Regions from separate parts of the Lysinibacillus sp. fls2-241-R2A-57 genome, predicted to be linked through region 2. Evidence: riboswitches for the same ligand, from Rfam matches in the RefSeq annotation. Region 2 holds a riboswitch; each other region holds the start of a gene.
The links. A riboswitch is a leader RNA that binds a small molecule or an ion and turns the genes downstream of it on or off. The one in region 2 is predicted to bind thiamine pyrophosphate.

Region 1: linked by a shared signal. The riboswitch ahead of thiC (phosphomethylpyrimidine synthase ThiC) and the one ahead of thiT (energy-coupled thiamine transporter ThiT) in region 2 are both predicted to bind thiamine pyrophosphate.
Region 3: linked by a shared signal. The riboswitch ahead of QRN68_RS13730 (hypothetical protein) and the one ahead of thiT (energy-coupled thiamine transporter ThiT) in region 2 are both predicted to bind thiamine pyrophosphate.

Annotation. Positions count from the first base shown of each region.
Region 1 is NZ_JARVRU010000044.1:10,214-15,920, reverse strand. Features, by position in the region: gene thiC (phosphomethylpyrimidine synthase ThiC) at 1-1,665, opposite strand, end outside; TPP riboswitch at 1,800-1,914, opposite strand; gene QRN68_RS09575 (AEC family transporter) at 2,045-2,974, opposite strand; gene QRN68_RS09570 (methyl-accepting chemotaxis protein) at 3,143-5,329, opposite strand.
Region 2 is NZ_JARVRU010000222.1:17,929-23,635, reverse strand. Features, by position in the region: gene QRN68_RS26240 (hypothetical protein) at 45-263, opposite strand; gene QRN68_RS26235 (hypothetical protein) at 306-512, shown strand; gene QRN68_RS27165 (LUD domain-containing protein) at 828-980, opposite strand; gene QRN68_RS26225 (magnetosome magnetite crystal formation protein family) at 1,133-1,465, opposite strand; TPP riboswitch at 1,589-1,696, shown strand; gene thiT (energy-coupled thiamine transporter ThiT) at 1,863-2,423, shown strand; gene QRN68_RS26215 (hypothetical protein) at 2,619-2,795, shown strand; gene map (type I methionyl aminopeptidase) at 2,846-3,601, shown strand; gene QRN68_RS26205 (hypothetical protein) at 3,627-4,340, opposite strand; gene QRN68_RS26200 (polyphosphate kinase 2 family protein) at 4,540-5,364, shown strand; gene QRN68_RS26195 (GNAT family N-acetyltransferase) at 5,504-5,707, shown strand, end outside.
Region 3 is NZ_JARVRU010000080.1:12,668-18,374, forward strand. Features, by position in the region: gene QRN68_RS13715 (MarR family winged helix-turn-helix transcriptional regulator) at 1-209, shown strand, start outside; gene QRN68_RS13720 (EVE domain-containing protein) at 251-712, shown strand; gene thiW (energy coupling factor transporter S component ThiW) at 789-1,289, opposite strand; gene QRN68_RS13730 (hypothetical protein) at 1,323-1,811, opposite strand; TPP riboswitch at 1,903-2,010, opposite strand; gene QRN68_RS13735 (glycerophosphodiester phosphodiesterase) at 2,451-4,250, shown strand; gene QRN68_RS13740 (MFS transporter) at 4,626-5,707, opposite strand, start outside.

The DNA.
Region 1 (5,707 bases), on a different contig from region 2:
CTGTGAGATTCTCATACTGCAAAACTTAGGTCCACACATTGAACAGAAGTGCGCAGTTTTCGCTCCTTCTGCAGGCAATGTTTCATCATGATATTCTACTGCACGCTCTGGATCTAACGATAGGTTGAATTGATCGCGCCAGCGGAATTCAAAGCGTGCTTTAGATAGTGCATCATCACGTTGCTGTGCTCCCGGATGCCCTTTCGCTAAATCAGCGGCGTGTGCAGCAATTTTATACGTAATAACCCCTACACGAACGTCCTCACGATTTGGTAAGCCGAGATGCTCTTTAGGTGTTACATAACATAGCATTGCCGTACCAAACCACCCTATCATCGCAGCACCAATAGCTGATGTAATATGGTCATAGCCAGGAGCAATATCTGTTGTCAGCGGCCCTAAAGTATAGAAAGGAGCCTCTTTACACAGCTCTAACTGCTTGTCCATATTTTCTTTAATAAGATGCATTGGTACATGCCCTGGCCCTTCTACCATCACCTGTACATCATGCTTCCAGGCAATTTGCGTTAATTCCCCTAGCGTTTCTAGCTCCGCAAACTGTGCCTCATCATTAGCATCTGCAATAGAACCAGGACGCAAACCGTCACCTAAAGAGAAGGCAACATCATAGGTTTTCATAATTTCGCAGATTTCTTCAAAATGTGTATATAAGAAGCTCTCTTGGTGGTGGAATAAACACCACTGCGCCATAATCGAGCCTCCACGGGACACTATGCCCGTTACACGATTAGCTGTTAATGGCACATAGCGTAGTAGTACCCCTGCATGAATCGTGAAGTAATCAACACCTTGTTCGGCCTGCTCAATCAACGTATCACGATACACTTCCCACGTTAAATCCTCTGCCACACCATTTACTTTTTCAAGCGCTTGATAGATTGGCACTGTCCCTACTGGCACTGCGGCATTACGAATAATCCATTCACGTGTCGTATGAATATGCTTTCCAGTCGATAAATCCATAATGTTATCAGCACCCCAGCGTGTAGCCCATGTCATTTTTTCTACCTCTTCCGCAATTGAGGATGACACCGCTGAGTTTCCAATATTGGCATTAATTTTCACGTGGAAGTTACGTCCAATAATCATTGGCTCGGCTTCAGGGTGATTAATATTAGAAGGCAAAATAGCACGACCTGCCGCAATTTCTGAGCGCACGAATTCAGGGTCTATATTTTCGCGAATCGCTACAAATTCCATTTCTGGAGTAATTATTCCCTTTCGCGCATAGTGAAGCTGTGTTACATTTCTACCTTTCTTAGCACGCAGAGGTTTTCTAGATAAATCAGGAAAAACATTTTCTTTAATACGTGGATCATCAGCATTACGGAAACCGTTATCCTCTGGCTTAATAGTACGACCTTCGTATTCCTCGACGTCCCCCCGTTCTTTGATCCATGCACTACGTAAAGCTGGCAATCCTTTCGTAATGTCTACTTTATATGCAGGATCAGTATACGGGCCACTCGTATCATAAACACGAACCGGCGCATTTTCCTCTTCACCAAAGCTTCCTGTCGTAGGACTTAAAGCAATTTCACGCATTGGTACTAAAATATCTGGTCGAGATCCTTCTACGTAAACTTTTTTACTTCCTTCAAAACTAGACATAATCGTAATATTCTTGTCGCTAACTGTTGTCATAAACTACTTCGCTCCCTTTTATATTTATATAAGGACCGAATCTAGCTCACCCCAACAAAAACAAAAGCCGAATCCAAAAAATTTTTGGATCCGGCTAAGAATGTAAAGGTATAGTTATCGCAAATAACATAGAGTGCAATAATGGTTAACTTTCCCACGCTGGTATGAGCCAGATCAGGTCCAAAGGGTCAAGAAACCTCAATGCGTTTCCCTCTCAGCCTGACTCATCAGACTCCCCTAGTTAGTACTTATTAAGTTTGATGCTAGTGTAGCAGATATTGCTAAGAGATGGAAGCTTCATTTGATAATTTTTGGCACACTCATCAAGTGTCATATGAAAGCTTTGAAGATTTATCGGAACGATTTCAGTTTTTACTCACTAGGTAAACAACAGCTCCGCTACATAAATCACAATCGTCACTGTAATACAGCTTACAATCGTTGAAAATAAAACTGTTTGTGCAGCAGTTGCCGATTCTACGTCATATTCTAATGCCAAACTAGAGCTATTTCGCGACGTTGGGAAAGAACTAGCTATAAAAAGAGATTGTGCCACGACACCATCTAAACCAAGTGTAAAAATGATAAGTAATGCTACGGCTGGCCCTATGATTAGTCGTGTAAAACAACTAATAAATACCGTCTTATTGAACATCGATTTGATTTCAAGCTGTGATAGCTGGGCCCCTAATGTTATTAACGCCACAGCGATAAAGCCATCTGCCACATGGTCTATCGGAATTTTTATAAACTGCGGGATAGCGATATCAAAAAAGTTCAGCGCTACACCAATAATAAGCGCATGAATAATAGGCATTTTGAGGAAATCCTTCACAATGGACATGCCCGATTTCGTTGAAGAAATTAAATTGTATAAGCCGTATGTATAGGTCGTCATATTTTGAAATATCACAAGAATGACCTGAATCGCTACTCCAATCGGTTGCGTCACGAAAATCATTTGCGCGACCGGAATACCATAGTTGCCTGAATTAATAAGGACAACACTATTTTTAAACACTGCCGCCTCTGTTTTTACTAAACCAAGTCCCTTTGCTATAAAGTGACTAAGCACCATTTGACTGCCGATAAAGAGTAAAATAAATAACGCAACTTGTCCAAGTACCGACAGCTCGATACTCGTTTCATATAAATTCACAAAAACAGCGGCTGGCATGAAGCAATATGTAATAAGCTGAGATAGCGCTTTTAAATTAAAGCGAAATTTCTTTTGTAAAACAGCACCAAGTACTAGAAGCACTAAAATAGGAGCTACAATTTGGAAGAAAATCATACCGAGATACATCATATCGATGTCCCCCTTTCCTCTCCTATAGTAGTGCTGTTTTTATGCTCGGTCAATGCACCTCAACGTTAACCTAGCAGAAATGTACAACACGTTTTTATTAGAAAATGCTGCAACAAGAAAGACTGCCTCATATATCAGGCAGTCTTTCATACAAATCATTATTTAACATTAAGCAAGCTTAAATCGATTAACGACCGCTTGTAGTTCCTTTGAAATCTCATTCATACTATTGATGGATTCTGCAACCTTTTGTAGTTCCGCTTGTTGATCAATAGCAGATGCACTTACCTGTTCTGCAGATGCAGCGGTTTCCTCAGAAATAGCAGAGATACTCTGAATCGCCATAATCGCTTGATTTTTATGCTCTAACATGTGAGAAAGCATAGACATTAACTCATTAATCGACGTTTCGATAGAACTAGAAAGCTCGCTATTGTCTTTAAACGCAATCTCCGTGCTTTGTACAGACTCATTTTGAGCTTGCATTAAGCCTGCGTTTGAAGCAATGACAGCAACTGTATGCTGAGAGTTTTCAAGAATACTACCTACTGTTCGCTTAATGATCTCTGTTTCCTTTTTGGATTGCTCTGCTAACTTTCGTACTTCCTCAGCGACAACTGCAAAACCTTTACCATGCTCACCAGCACGAGCCGCTTCAATACTTGCATTTAAGGCTAATAAATTCGTTTGCTCTGTAATGCCTTGAATTGACGCTATAATTTGATTGATATCAGAAATATTAGACGCCAATGACTCCATTTGCTGCTGAATACGTCCATTCATTGCATTCGTTTCTGAATTACGTTCACGTAAGCTCTCGACTTCTTTCATTCCTCTATCTGTAGTTGCTTTTGTTTTATTCGATAGCTCATCCATTTCATTCGAAAGCGTTGTAATAGCATCAATTTGATCAGACAAATCCATTATTTGATAATTTGTTTCTTCTGTATCCTCAGATTGCTTCGATGCTCCTTGCGCAATTTCATTAATGGCTACAGAGACCTCTTGACTTGAAGCAACGATTTCATTAAACGCTTCGTGAACATGATTGGATGCTTGATTTAGCGATGTCGTAGAATTCAGCACTGTTTGAATGGCACTATTCGTTTGATCCAACATATTATTATAAGCTAATGCAACCGCACCAATCTCATCAGGTTTAATATACTTCTCATCTACTTTTTGAGTTAAATCCCCATCTGCTGCCGTTTCAATAGAAGTCCGTAAAAACTTTAATGGCTTCAATAATTTATAGATAAACAGCGCACTAGCAACGGTCATTAAAACGACTATAATAATTGACGCTATGATTGTAAAAACAAGTACATGATTATACGTTTCTAATATTTTGGATTTTGGTAGCACTATTTGTACAGTCCATGTTTCATCAATTCCATCTAAAATCATCGGAGCAAAAACATTAAATGAATTTTCCTTAAGCTCTTTGGAATCCACATACATACTTTTGAGCTCGCCTTTTTCCATTGTTTGTCTAATGCTTGCCCAGTCCATATTATCTTGCATATTTTGTCCCTTTAAAGCCTCACCAAAGCTATTTGCAGTTAAAACTCCTTTATCAGTAATGATAGCTGCATAGCCACCTTCTGGCTTTACGGACTCTGTCAATTCTTTTAAATAATCAATAGCTAAATCAGCCGTCAATATGCCGAAAAATTCTCCTGAAGCATCGACTAATGGAACAGAAATCGTTGTCATCGGTACTGTCTGTCCATTTACATTATAGTCATAGGGCTCCGTTAGAACTGCCCGTCCTTGTTCTTTTGGTATCCAATACCATTCAGAAACACCCTTATCTTCGAGGCCTTCAAGAGAAGCAGTTGTTATTTTATCCCCATCTTTACTTAAATAAGGGACAAAGCGATTTTTCGAATCCACCAAAGTAGCATTAATGGTCGGATCTACCTTTGTAGAGTTCTGTTCAAAAACAGCACCCACACCAAGTAAATCTTCATTATTAGCTAAATTACTTTCCATCATATCTATTATGGTTTTAGCGGAAAGCTCGCCTTTTTTCTCCATGCCCTCAATTATTCGCTTCGTTGTTAGCAATGTCGTATTCGCTTTCTCAAAACGTTCACTCATCTTTGCTGCCGAATATTCAGCCGTTTCAAGTGTCGCACTTTCCGCATCATCAACACTTTGCGTCTTTATAATAAGACCTGTAATCGTTGTATATGTAATAAATAGCACTAAAAATAACCCTATAATTAGGGAAGATAACTTTAAAGCAATACTCCTAGATTTGCCCATCACAACACCCCTTTTATCAATTTCGCCTTGGCATAATTGTTGCTGTCGCTTCGCTTTCGCACAGAAAACATTTGTTGCTGACACTTCGCTTTCGCTACAGATAAACAATGCGTCCGAATTTTGAATTGTGCAGGCACAATTCATTCCTTTGAAAATCCGTGACATCCGCCGGAAGATAACATAATCATAATGGATGAAAGGTTGTACCACAACAATAGATTTAGCGAATAAAGTAGAATTTCGCAGATTTAAAGAGAAATCAAGGATTATATTTTTTAAAAATACATGATACAGAAAAAGGGCTTAATTGTTTTATAAGGTGTGTTGATTGACTATTTTTCTCGATCCTAATTAACACGCCTGTTGTTTTATTTAAATATGATCATCTGTGACGCTAAGCTAATTCCCAAGGAGTCGCCCAGTCGGAACGAAAATAACTTATCTACATGGCATACGGTTTAA
Region 2 (5,707 bases):
CTTTGTGAATGTTGTGGCGTTTTAAATCCAGGGTGATTTTCATTCTAGGCAACTTTCTTTCCTGTTGGCGAGTGTCGAGCTACTTCCACTTCATTCAACGATAGCGTAGAACTTTTATAAATTTTACGCATTTTAAAAGGAAAGCTATGACTACTCACCATAATCGAACAGAACAGACTTATAACAGAGAGCGATTGTACATCTAATTGTTGCTGTCGCTTCGCTTTCGCACTATAAATAGGGTGATAAGATAGAAGATACATGTTATGTGAAGAGGTTGATTGGAGTGGAGACTGAGCGACTCCTTGGGGATCAGTGTCACAGATGAGACCCTGGAGCGAGCAACGCGAGTGAAGCGGCTCATCGGACGCCCCCAGGAAGCTCTGCTCTGCGCGAAAGCGAAGCGTCAGCGGCAAATGTTTTCTGTAGCGAAAGCAAAGCGTCAGCTACAAAGCGCTCAGTCGGAACGGAAATCAACCTCTCGCTTTGCCGAAGAGTCATACTTTATTTAATATGACGCCTTAATGTCATTTCAACAACAATAAAAGAGACTGGGACAAAACTGGTCAAAACCATAAAAAGCGCAAGAAATCAATTTAGAAACGTTGATTTCTCGCGCTTTTTTGATGTTAAATTTTGCGTAAAAAAATATGCTTATGTGTAAATTATCAGTGCGGTCAGACAATAGGTAGATGTCGATATTTTTCGAAAGTTGGTTGATAAATCGATAAAGTTGGTCGATAAACAATCAAAAGTTCTCGATAAATCTCAAAACTGCAGCTCATTAAAGATTTTTGTCGCTGCACTTCCGTTGCAGAAAACCCTTCCTATAAATCATCAATAATAATGTAGGTCATGTACATAGGGCCGTGAACACCGACAACTAAAATCATTTCAATATCAGCAGAGTTACTAGGCCCGGAAATAACCCCATTTAACTTTAGGAGCGTATTATTTCTTATAGATGTTTTTGGAGGAATTAGTTGTTCCCTTCTTTGTAGCGATTACTTTTTTTACAATTGGGATAACGAAAGGTGCTAATTTTACGGCGGTTTTGACAACTTTAGATACTTTCATTAAAATAACAGCTCCTTTAACTCTTAGTATTACCTGTTCAATTCCGTAATGAAACTTATCGGATCACGCGAACAGCTTGAATAATATTCCAAATTACGATACCTAGAGAGATGAGTAAGTAAATTGCGAATGAAGCAAACCAAATGATAAGAAACGTAGTGCTACCTGAATCCGGTTCAAAAGTGTTAAATGATAAAGTTGAGAAGATAAAGACGGCGAAGAAGATAATTCCAAACACGACTGGAATTAAATGAGATATAAGTGCTCGGATAGAATGTTTCTTGACGTAGCTATCTTTTGAAACAAAATAAACCACTATTGGCACAATAAAAGGTGCGAACAAAATACTGAGATAACTAAAGGCAGACAAAACTTTTTGGTTCTCCATAGTAGTACCTCCTTTTTTTATATTTACGCATGAAAAACAGCAAAGTTTCAAAAAAAATGTGGAAGAGGTTGTAATCATAACCGTGTTTGCGTACAATTAGGTAGTTCAATTAAATTAAGATGTAACGACCACAAGGGGAGCTGATGATGTCAGCTGAGACTGGGCACTTAATGCCTTGACTCTTTGAACCTGTAAGTTAACACTTGCGTAGGGATGTGGATAGAAACCGACACTTTTACGATGTGAGGCTCTGTCCTGGCATCGTTTTTTCTTTATTCGGTCACTAAAAACGTGCTGAGTAGAGATTAAGTCTTTTTGGTGTCAGATAGGGACATATTTATCGAATGTTTTCTATTCCTGCTCTTGTATCCTACATCGGAACAAAGGAGAGAATAATATGGACAAAAAAAGACTTTTAATGCTTGTGGAGATTGCAATATTCGCAGCGATCGGTCTAGTGCTTGATCAGGTTTCCTTTAAAGTATGGGCACAAGGTGGCTCTGTTAGTCTAGTGATGGTGCCAATAATTTTAATAGCATTCCGATGGGGCCTTATTCCAGGTCTAACAACGGGCTTACTAATTGGTGTTATGCAAACAATGTTTGGTGCCTATATTGTACATTGGCTTCAAGGATTACTCGATTACGGCGTTGCCTTCACTGTAGTTGGTTTAGCTGCAATTGTTCGTCGACCAGTACTTGAGGCTGCGAAAAATGTAAACAAAACAAAAATGGCACTTTATATTATTTTAGGAACTGTATTAGCAGGGTTTTTACGTTATGCGGCACATACAATTGCTGGCGCTGTATTTTTCTCAGAATATGCTGGCGATCAAAATGCATGGATTTATTCAATCATCTATAATGGAACATATATGCTACCAGCAACGGTTTTAACAGCAATTGTTGCTGTTCTGTTATTTACAGCCGCTCCTCAATTAATGCAACGAAAATCATAACTATTATGCCCTTCACATGAGTGGAGGGTTTTTATTTTTATTAAATTGAATGAGGGATTATTGCTTTTTTAGCTATTTAGGGATGGCGTATATTAAACCGTATGTTATGAAAATAAGTTGTTCTTCGTTCCGGCTGGGCGACTCTTCGGGGATCAGCGTCACAGATGAGACCCTGCGACGAAGCGGATGTTTTCTGTGCGAAAGCAAAGCGGCAGCAACAAATGTATTCTCTGTGCTAAAGCGAAGCGACAGCGGCAAAGCGCCCAGCCGGAACGGAAATCGATCTCACGTTTTGGAGATGAGCCTGTTTTTCAGCACTTTAGAATTTATGATGACATACAATATTTAAAGCGTTTAGCGTTTTTTGTATAAAAAGTTATGTTATATTATTGAATAGATATTAGATGAAAGGGACGTTAAAAATGATCGTAAAAACGCAAGAAGAGATTGAAGCCTTTAAAAAAATCGGCCGTATTTGTGCTGAAATTCGTGAAGCAATGAAGGCCGCTACAAAACCAGGTGTAACTACACTGGAACTAGATGAAATTGCAGGCCGTATGTTTGCTGAGGCAGGAGCAGTTTCTGGACCTAAAGGGGAGTATGATTTCCCAGGATACACATGTATTAGTGTTAATGAGGAAGTCGCACATGGTATTCCAGGTAAACGTGTGATTAATGAGGGAGATATCGTAAACATTGATGTATCTGGTTCATTAAATGGCTATTTTGCTGATACGGGTATTTCATTTGTAGTTGGTGAAGGCTATGAGGATAAAGAAAAGCTATGTCGCGTAGCTAAAAGTGCTTTTGATCGTGCAATGACAAAAGTAAAAGCAGGCTCGAAATTAAACCAAATCGGAAAAGCTGTTGAGCGTGAAGCGTATGCCAATGATTTAACAGTGATCATGAACCTAACAGGTCATGGATTAGGTCGTTCATTACATGATGAGCCAAATCATATTTTAAACTATTATGATGCATGGGATTCTACAATTATGAAAGAGGGCATGGTGCTTGCAGTCGAGCCATTTATCTCGGCAAAAGCGGAGCATATTGTGGAATCTGGTGATGGCTGGACATTCGTTACGCCAGACAAATCATTAGTTGCTCAAATCGAGCATTCAGTTATCGTTACAAAAGACAAACCAATTATTTTAACTTCACTTGATGAACAATAAAAAAGCTAAAATCCTGCTAACCAATTTATTTTTGGTAGGCAGGATTTTTTTTAATAAATAATATACCGACAAGTAGCACTCCACATAAAAATAAAGATGCTGTTGTCACAAGTAGCTCATCTAAACCATTATGTAACGCAACCCCAATATAGGACCAGATAAATACACTTGGATACATAATATCAAAATGATGGAATCGAATATGTAGCGCTATTGCGACCCCGATTGTCAGTAAAATAACTGCCCAAAGTGGATTACTAAGGCCAAAACCATTCCATTGATAAGATGTTAGCGTAAAGCTTACGTTTGTCATCAGTATAAATGTAACCCATGCGAAGTAAATCGAGAAGGGTATTCGACCTGAAGGTGAATGATCGCTGAGAGGGTACGTATTGTACAACAAAAATAAATACAGTACTAAAATAAACGTACTAGCAATTGTCACGATAAATAGTTCGTGATGCCAAAACACAATTGTTAACGCCTGCATGATGCAAATGCTACTAAAGAGAACAGTCTGTTTAATAGATGTCTTTTTAATATTCATGACTAACCAATAACCAAGTAACATGTAAATTACAATCCAAATCACATAGCTAACATTAAAAGGTGCGAATATTACAGGAAAACGATTTGAGATCTCTAATGAAGATTGATCGTTTATTTTCATGAAATAGGATGAAAAGGTTAGGATAAGTGAGACAATATAAGATACTGTCATCAAAATAAATCGAGGCATGTTTTCCTCTCCCTTCGTGTTAAATTGTATAGGGAAAAGACAAATAAGTATAGGACTGTGACATTATATTTTCATTATAACGGAAATTTCTAACAATGTATCGTGTTGTTTAAAATCATCTACAATTTACCATTTGAATAGGCATTCATATGTTTCTTTAGTACAATAAGGATATCCAAATGTAAGGAGTGAAGTTTTAATGACTCAAAATTTAAATAATCTAGATTTATCAGTTGAACTAGATAAGAAAATGTATAAAAAGAAATTAAAAGTACTCCAATATGAAATGTTAAATGCTCAACAGTTTTTATTAAACAATAGAATTGGGCTAATTCTAGTATTTGAAGGTATGGATGCTGCTGGAAAGGGTGGAGCTATTAAACGTCTAATTGAGCGTGTTGATCCACGTGGCTATGTCGTACATCCAATTTCAGCACCTCAGCCCCATGAGCTGCGTTACAATTATTTACAACGATTTTGGAGAAAACTGCCACAGCATGGGCAAATTGCTATTTTCGATCGCTCTTGGTATGGCCGTGTATTAGTTGAGCGTATTGAAGGATTTGCAACAAAAGAAGAGTGGTCTCGTGCATACGAAGAAATTAATAATTTTGAAAAGATTTTAACAGCAGGGGATTATATTGTCATTAAGTTTTGGCTTCATGTATCTGATGAGGAGCAGCTTAAACGTTTTAAAGAACGTGAGGAGGATCCATATAAGTCTTGGAAGCTAACAGATGAAGACTGGCGTAATCGTGAAAAATCACCTCAGTACATAGATGCTGCAAATGAAATGTTTGAGAAGACAGATAAGAAAAATGCTCCATGGATCCTAGTACCGGGTGACGATAAAAAATATGCGCGTGTACAAGTATTACAAGAAACAATTGCACATATCGAACGTGAGGCACAAAAACGTGGCCTTCATTTAACAAATGTATTAGACAAAGCACATTTAGAAGATGCGGAATCTTCTAGCCTTGAATTGTTAGAAGAGAAACCTAAAAAACAAAAAGTTAAATAATGAAATGGATGCTGTAACAACAAGAAGAGATATTTTAGTTGTAGCAGCATCTTTTTTTACATACAATAAAAGTAAAATGGGGTCTCACATCTCAAGCGTTAAAATGTATTGACAATTATCGGAAGGTTAGTGTGGAGAAATGGTGCTTAAAATTTGGAGATTATTGAGGAAAAAGGGTGAAAATGTGGTATCAGTCCAAGGAAATAAATGCTACATTCGCACATTTCAAGAAAAAGATGCACAAAGTTTAACTGGTCTCGTAAGCCGTAATAAATACTTTTGGTCTACATACGAGCCATTACAACGACCTGATTACTATACAATTGATGCTCAATATAAAAAA
Region 3 (5,707 bases), on a different contig from region 2:
GAAAATATGTTTACAGGGAGAAAAATCAAGAAAATAGAAGAGAGAATTTAATATGCCTTACGGAACAGGGTGAAAATTTGGCAGAAGAATTGTTGAAGACCCTTGCGATTTCTGAGAATGAAGTTTTAAATGTACTTTCATTAGAAGAAAAAGAGCAATTGAAAGGCATATTGACAAAAGTATATGAAAATCGTGCACAGGAAAAGTAAAATCATTAACGATGATGCCAAAATAAAAGGAGATGAAAGCTATGTCTCAATATCCTACGATTGAAAGAGACCCTAAATATTGGATTGGCGTGGTATCTCTCAATCATGTTCAAAAAGGGGTTGAGGGAGGATTCGGCCAGTTATGCCACGGTAAAGAAAGACCTTTGAAACGAATGCAAAAAGGAGATTGGATCATTTATTATTCTCCTAAAAAAAGTCTAGATGGTAACGAGCCTGTAAGAGCATTTACCGCAATTGGAAGAATAAAAGACGAGCGAATATACGAGTTCCAAATGGCAGAAAATTTTATTCCTTTTAGAAGAGATATAGACTTTTATAAAGAGGCAAAGGCTGTACCGATAAAAAGGATCTTAGATTATTTAGAATTTGTAGAAGATAAATCGAAATATGGTTATAAATTCAGATTTGGTCATTTTGAAATAAGCAAAAAAGACTTTTTACTAATTGCTCATGAAATGGGATTACCGTTGAAGTATGGATGAATTTAGTTGGATAAAAAACGTTACTTTCTTAATGAATTGCCATTAAGAAGTAACGTTTTTATATTGCAACCAATCATTATTTAAGCAGAGTGTTAAGGTTAGTTACAAATACTGTTTTACGCAAATTGCTAGCAATGACAATGCCTAAGACAGCACCAATAGTACTTGAAGTTAAAAAGGCTGGCATGAAAAATAAAGCAGCAACGGATGTCCCCATTAATAAGTGTGCGTAAGGTACTGCAATGAGTGAGGCAATAATACCTGTCCCGAATATTTCACCGACACCTGCTAGCCACTGCTTGCCGCTGTATTTATAGGCTAGAGCTGCACATAAAGCACCAATGACACTGCCGGGTATAGCTAATAATGAGCCTGTGCCTGTTAAAATACGAATAATTGCTGTGACAAAGGCGACCATAACAGTAGGCACTGGTCCAAGAATGATAGCGCCAATAACATTAATGGCATGCTGTACAGGGTAGGCACGTGCAATTCCCGTTGGTATTGAGACAAAGCTAGAACCTGCTACGGCAATAGCTACTAGTAAGGCCATGATTGTTAATTTTCGAATTGACATAATTTCCACTCCTTTAAAATATGAATTTAATCGTTAATAACGGTAAATTTGGTGTTCCGCCGGTAAACTAGGGAGTTCCGCCGCTAAAACAGAGAAAAGCGCCGGTAAATCAGAGAAATCCGCCGCTAAAACAGAGAAATCCGCCGCTAAAAGGGTGAGAAGCGCCGGTAAACTAGTGAGATCCGCCGCTAAAACAGAGAAAAGCGCCGGTAAATCAGAGAATTCCGCCGCTAAAAGGGTGAGAAGCGCCGGTAAACTAGTGAATTCCGCCGGTAAAGCAGAGAAAAGCGCCGGTAAATCAGTGAGATCCGCCGCTAAAACAGAGAAAAGCGCCGGTAAACCAGAGAAATCCGCCGCTAAAACAGTAAAAAGCGCCGGTAAATCAGAGAAATCCGCCGCTAAAAGGGTGAGAAGCGCCGGTAAATCAGAGAATTCCGCCACTAAAACTGTGAAAAGCGCCGGTAAAGCAGTGAAATCCGCCGCTAAAACAGAGAAAAGCGCCGGTAAACAAAAAAATTCCACCGCTACAGCGTAAAAAACCCGACAACAATATAAAACCTAAAAAGGCCGCTCCCTAAAAACATAGGAAGCGGCCTTGCATTTACATAGTAAAAAGCAAGTGTCGCCACTTCCCTCCGCTAGTGTGAACTAGATCAGGTTCAAAGGGTCCGTATATGACAATATACGTCTCAGCCTTTTAAAGACTCCCCTAGTGGTAATAATGGGTTTAACTCTTTAATTTTCTAATAATAATGTAGTAAAGACAGCCTGTTTTCCTTGATATACAAGGAGTTTTAACAGGAGAAATTAATCATAGTTACTTAACATTTTAGCACACTTGAAAGAATGGAGCTAGAACTCCTACATACTCAAGGGATGGTCTAAAAGTGTCACGCTCAAAAAATAGAGAGACATCTTTCAAGTGAAGAACTGAGTTGAAGCGCAATCAAAAGTTCAGTATGTACGGAGCTTACAGAGTACGACGACCAACTTATGAAGAGATTTGTAGGGGTTTTATCATGTGATGAATAATCTGTCGCCTTTTTATGTATTAAGTCTCTCCGTTTCGTGTGCATTATCACTATACAGTATTGTTGGAGGAAATGTGTAGATATATAATGAGATATGCACCGCGATACTAACTAAAGGAAAACCAAAACCATGAATACTAAACAAACCAATACGAATCGTTTAAAATTCATGCCTTTTCAGATGACGAGGGATATTTTAAGGGTGTGGAAGTATGCGTACCGTCCTTTTCTTTTATTTGAATTGGTATACAAACTGCTAACGATAAGTGTATTTATCCCGTTATTATCCATAATTTTTAACAAATTACTGGCTGTTGGGGGCTTCCAAGCGGCCGCCAATCATGACCTTCTGCGCTTCTTGTTCAGCAAATATGGCCTACTTAGTGTACTGGTAATGGTGCCAATTGCCATAATGCTCATTTACACAGAGTTTACTGTGCTCTTCTATATTGCCTATTATGGGATTCAAGAGAAGCGCGCACGAATCCGCCCCGTATTGTTCAAGGCAATCTCTAGCTTACCAGGTTTATGGCGCGTCGGAGTTTTTGGACTTGCTCTCTATTTATTGCTCCTGTTCCCGCTACTTGATGTCAACATCAGCGGAACACTATTGCCGAATATGACGGTTCCGAACTTTATTACGGGCGAGCTGATGAAGACAACCTTCGGAACGATCGTTCTTGTTATCGTTGGACTGCTTATCCTGGCATTGAACTTAATCTGTATCTATGCTCTGCCGATTATGGTATTGGAAGGCAAGTATCAATTCTGGAACGCCGTTCGCGAGAGCAAGCAATTGTTCTGGCGTAGTAAGTGGTCATTAGTTAGAGCTGTGTTTGAATGGGCATTAATCTTCCTGTTGCTGTTCATTCTACTTATCTGTCTAATCAGCCTAATCGTGTTTCTCCTTCCTAGTGGAGATGGCGATTCCAGATTAATGATTACTATTGGCATCACGCTGAGCTTTGGTTTGTATATCGCGACACCGATTATGACTCCAATGTTCATTACTATTATCACCCTGCTATATGTACGCTATCAAGGCCATGACCGTGTGAATATTGATACCGATGGAGTCGATGCTTCTGTCTGGAAAGGACGCGATATGCAGCGTTCGCTCATGCGACGTTATCGTGCAGCGCTGACTGCGTTCGGAATGCTCATTCTTATTGTTATAGGCTGGGGAGCAACCACCCTGTTGACTGATTGGGGGGAAGCCAATGAGGAGTTTATCATTATGGCTCATCGGGGCGACATTACTTCAGGCATAGAGAATACAATGGGTGCCTTCGAAGGCGCTATTCGGACAGGTGCCGATTATATCGAGCTCGATATTCTACAGACGAAAGATGGCAAGCTTGCGGTCATCCATGATGAGAATTTGAAACGACTGTCCGGCAGAGATGTGAATGTTTTTGATCTTTCCCTCGCCCAGCTTCAACAAATATCGCTGCAAGTAGGCAAGTTCCAAGATAATGTGCCATCTCTTGATGAGGTGTTGGAGCGTACGAAAGGTAAAATCAAACTTAATGTGGAGCTCAAAACACATGGACATGAGAAGGACTTTGTCCCTGTCTTAGTCGATACGATTCGTAGACATAAGGCAGAACAACAGGTCATTTTCCAGAGCTTAGATTATGAGCTCGTAAAGGAAGTAAAGAAGGCTGCACCGGATTTAACAGTCGGGTATGTCATATTCGCTACATTCACTTCGCTCAATCAGTTCGAAGCAGATTTCTTCGTCGTCGAAGAGTCTTTTGCCAGTCCTCGATTGATTAGTTCAGCGAAAATGATCGGTAAGCCGATTTATGTTTGGACTGTGAATGATGTGAACAGCGTTGAACACTTCTATACGTTAGGTGTGGATGGCATCATAACGGACATTGTCAGTGACGCAAAGGAGACCGTTCAAATGCTACATAAAGAATAGAGTCGGAAATGAAAATATCATCTGCTCCTTTTTGAATAAAGCACGAACACCCGGTATTTAGCGCGAGGCCTAAATACCGGGTGTTTTGCGTTATCTATAGTTGTACATCATGACCCTCAGCCTGCAACTTTTGCTATTTCTTGTGTATATAAATCCCAATGACCGAAAGATGTTATCATACGTATTTGTTGCAAGACTATCATATCCACACTCTACACGATAGAATGTTCCGGTAGATGACATTTGATAAAGTTGGTAAATTCTTAAAAAACCTTTCTCATACGGCAAATGAATATAATTTTCCCATATATATTGTTCAACGAGTTATTTAATGGTTGGGGTCATACTACCAAAAATAGTCAATGAATTTTCAACCTATTCTGTATCAGGATGCAAAAGGTGTGGTGCTTTTTTCATTGTCCAAATAAGGGCAAGGAAGAAGCAAGCCATTAAAATAATAGACCCGAAAATATAAGGGCTGTTCATATTCCAATCAAATAATATACCTGCTAAAGCTGGACCAATCATATTACCAAGACTCATATATGCATTGTTCAGACCAGCTGCAAAGCCTTGCTCATTCTCAGCAAGCTTCGAAATCAATGTGTTGACAGCTGGGCGAATCAATGTCGTAGCAGTAGAGAAGATTGTCGCTACAACTAAAATAAGTGCAAAGCCAGACACAAATAATATTAAGAAAATCGATACGGATGCAATAAATAAATTAACTAACACTACTTTCATTTCGCCGAAGCGCTTAAAGAGTGGCGTAATCACAAACATTTGGACAACAACACCAAATGCTCCACCAACAACTAAGATAATAGCGATATCTGTAGGTGTGTAATTAAATTTGTCTGTAACAAATAATGATAATGTTGTTTGGAAGTTAGCAATCCCAAATGAGAATACCATCATAATAATGAGCATTACAAAGTAAGGCATATGTACTGAACGTACCATTTGCTTCGCAAGGTTGTCTTGCTTCTTTGCTTTTTGCGCTTTATTTGGTTTTGTAGCAGGTAATAAAAAGAACGATAAAATAGCTGCTAAGATAGCTGCACATCCAGCAGTATAGAATGGGAAGTGTAAACTAACTTTTGATAGGAATCCACCAATGCCTGGTCCAATCATAAAACCAAAAGACATTGCTGCCCCAAGCATACCCATCCCTTTACCTCGTTCTTCATAAGTTGTAATGTCTGCCACAAAAGCCATGATAGGAGGTGCAACAAACGCAGATCCAAGGCCACCTAAAAAGCGTGCCAAGAAGAGCATCCACACATCAGTAGAAAGCCCGAAACCAATTTGTGCAAGTCCTGTAACGATAAGACCGAAAATAATAAGATTTTTTCGACCATATTGATCCGAAAGATTCCCAGCAATTGGAGAAAATACGAATTGCGCTAAGGCGAAAGTTGCAATCAACATTCCAAGGATTTGTCCTGCAGCACCAA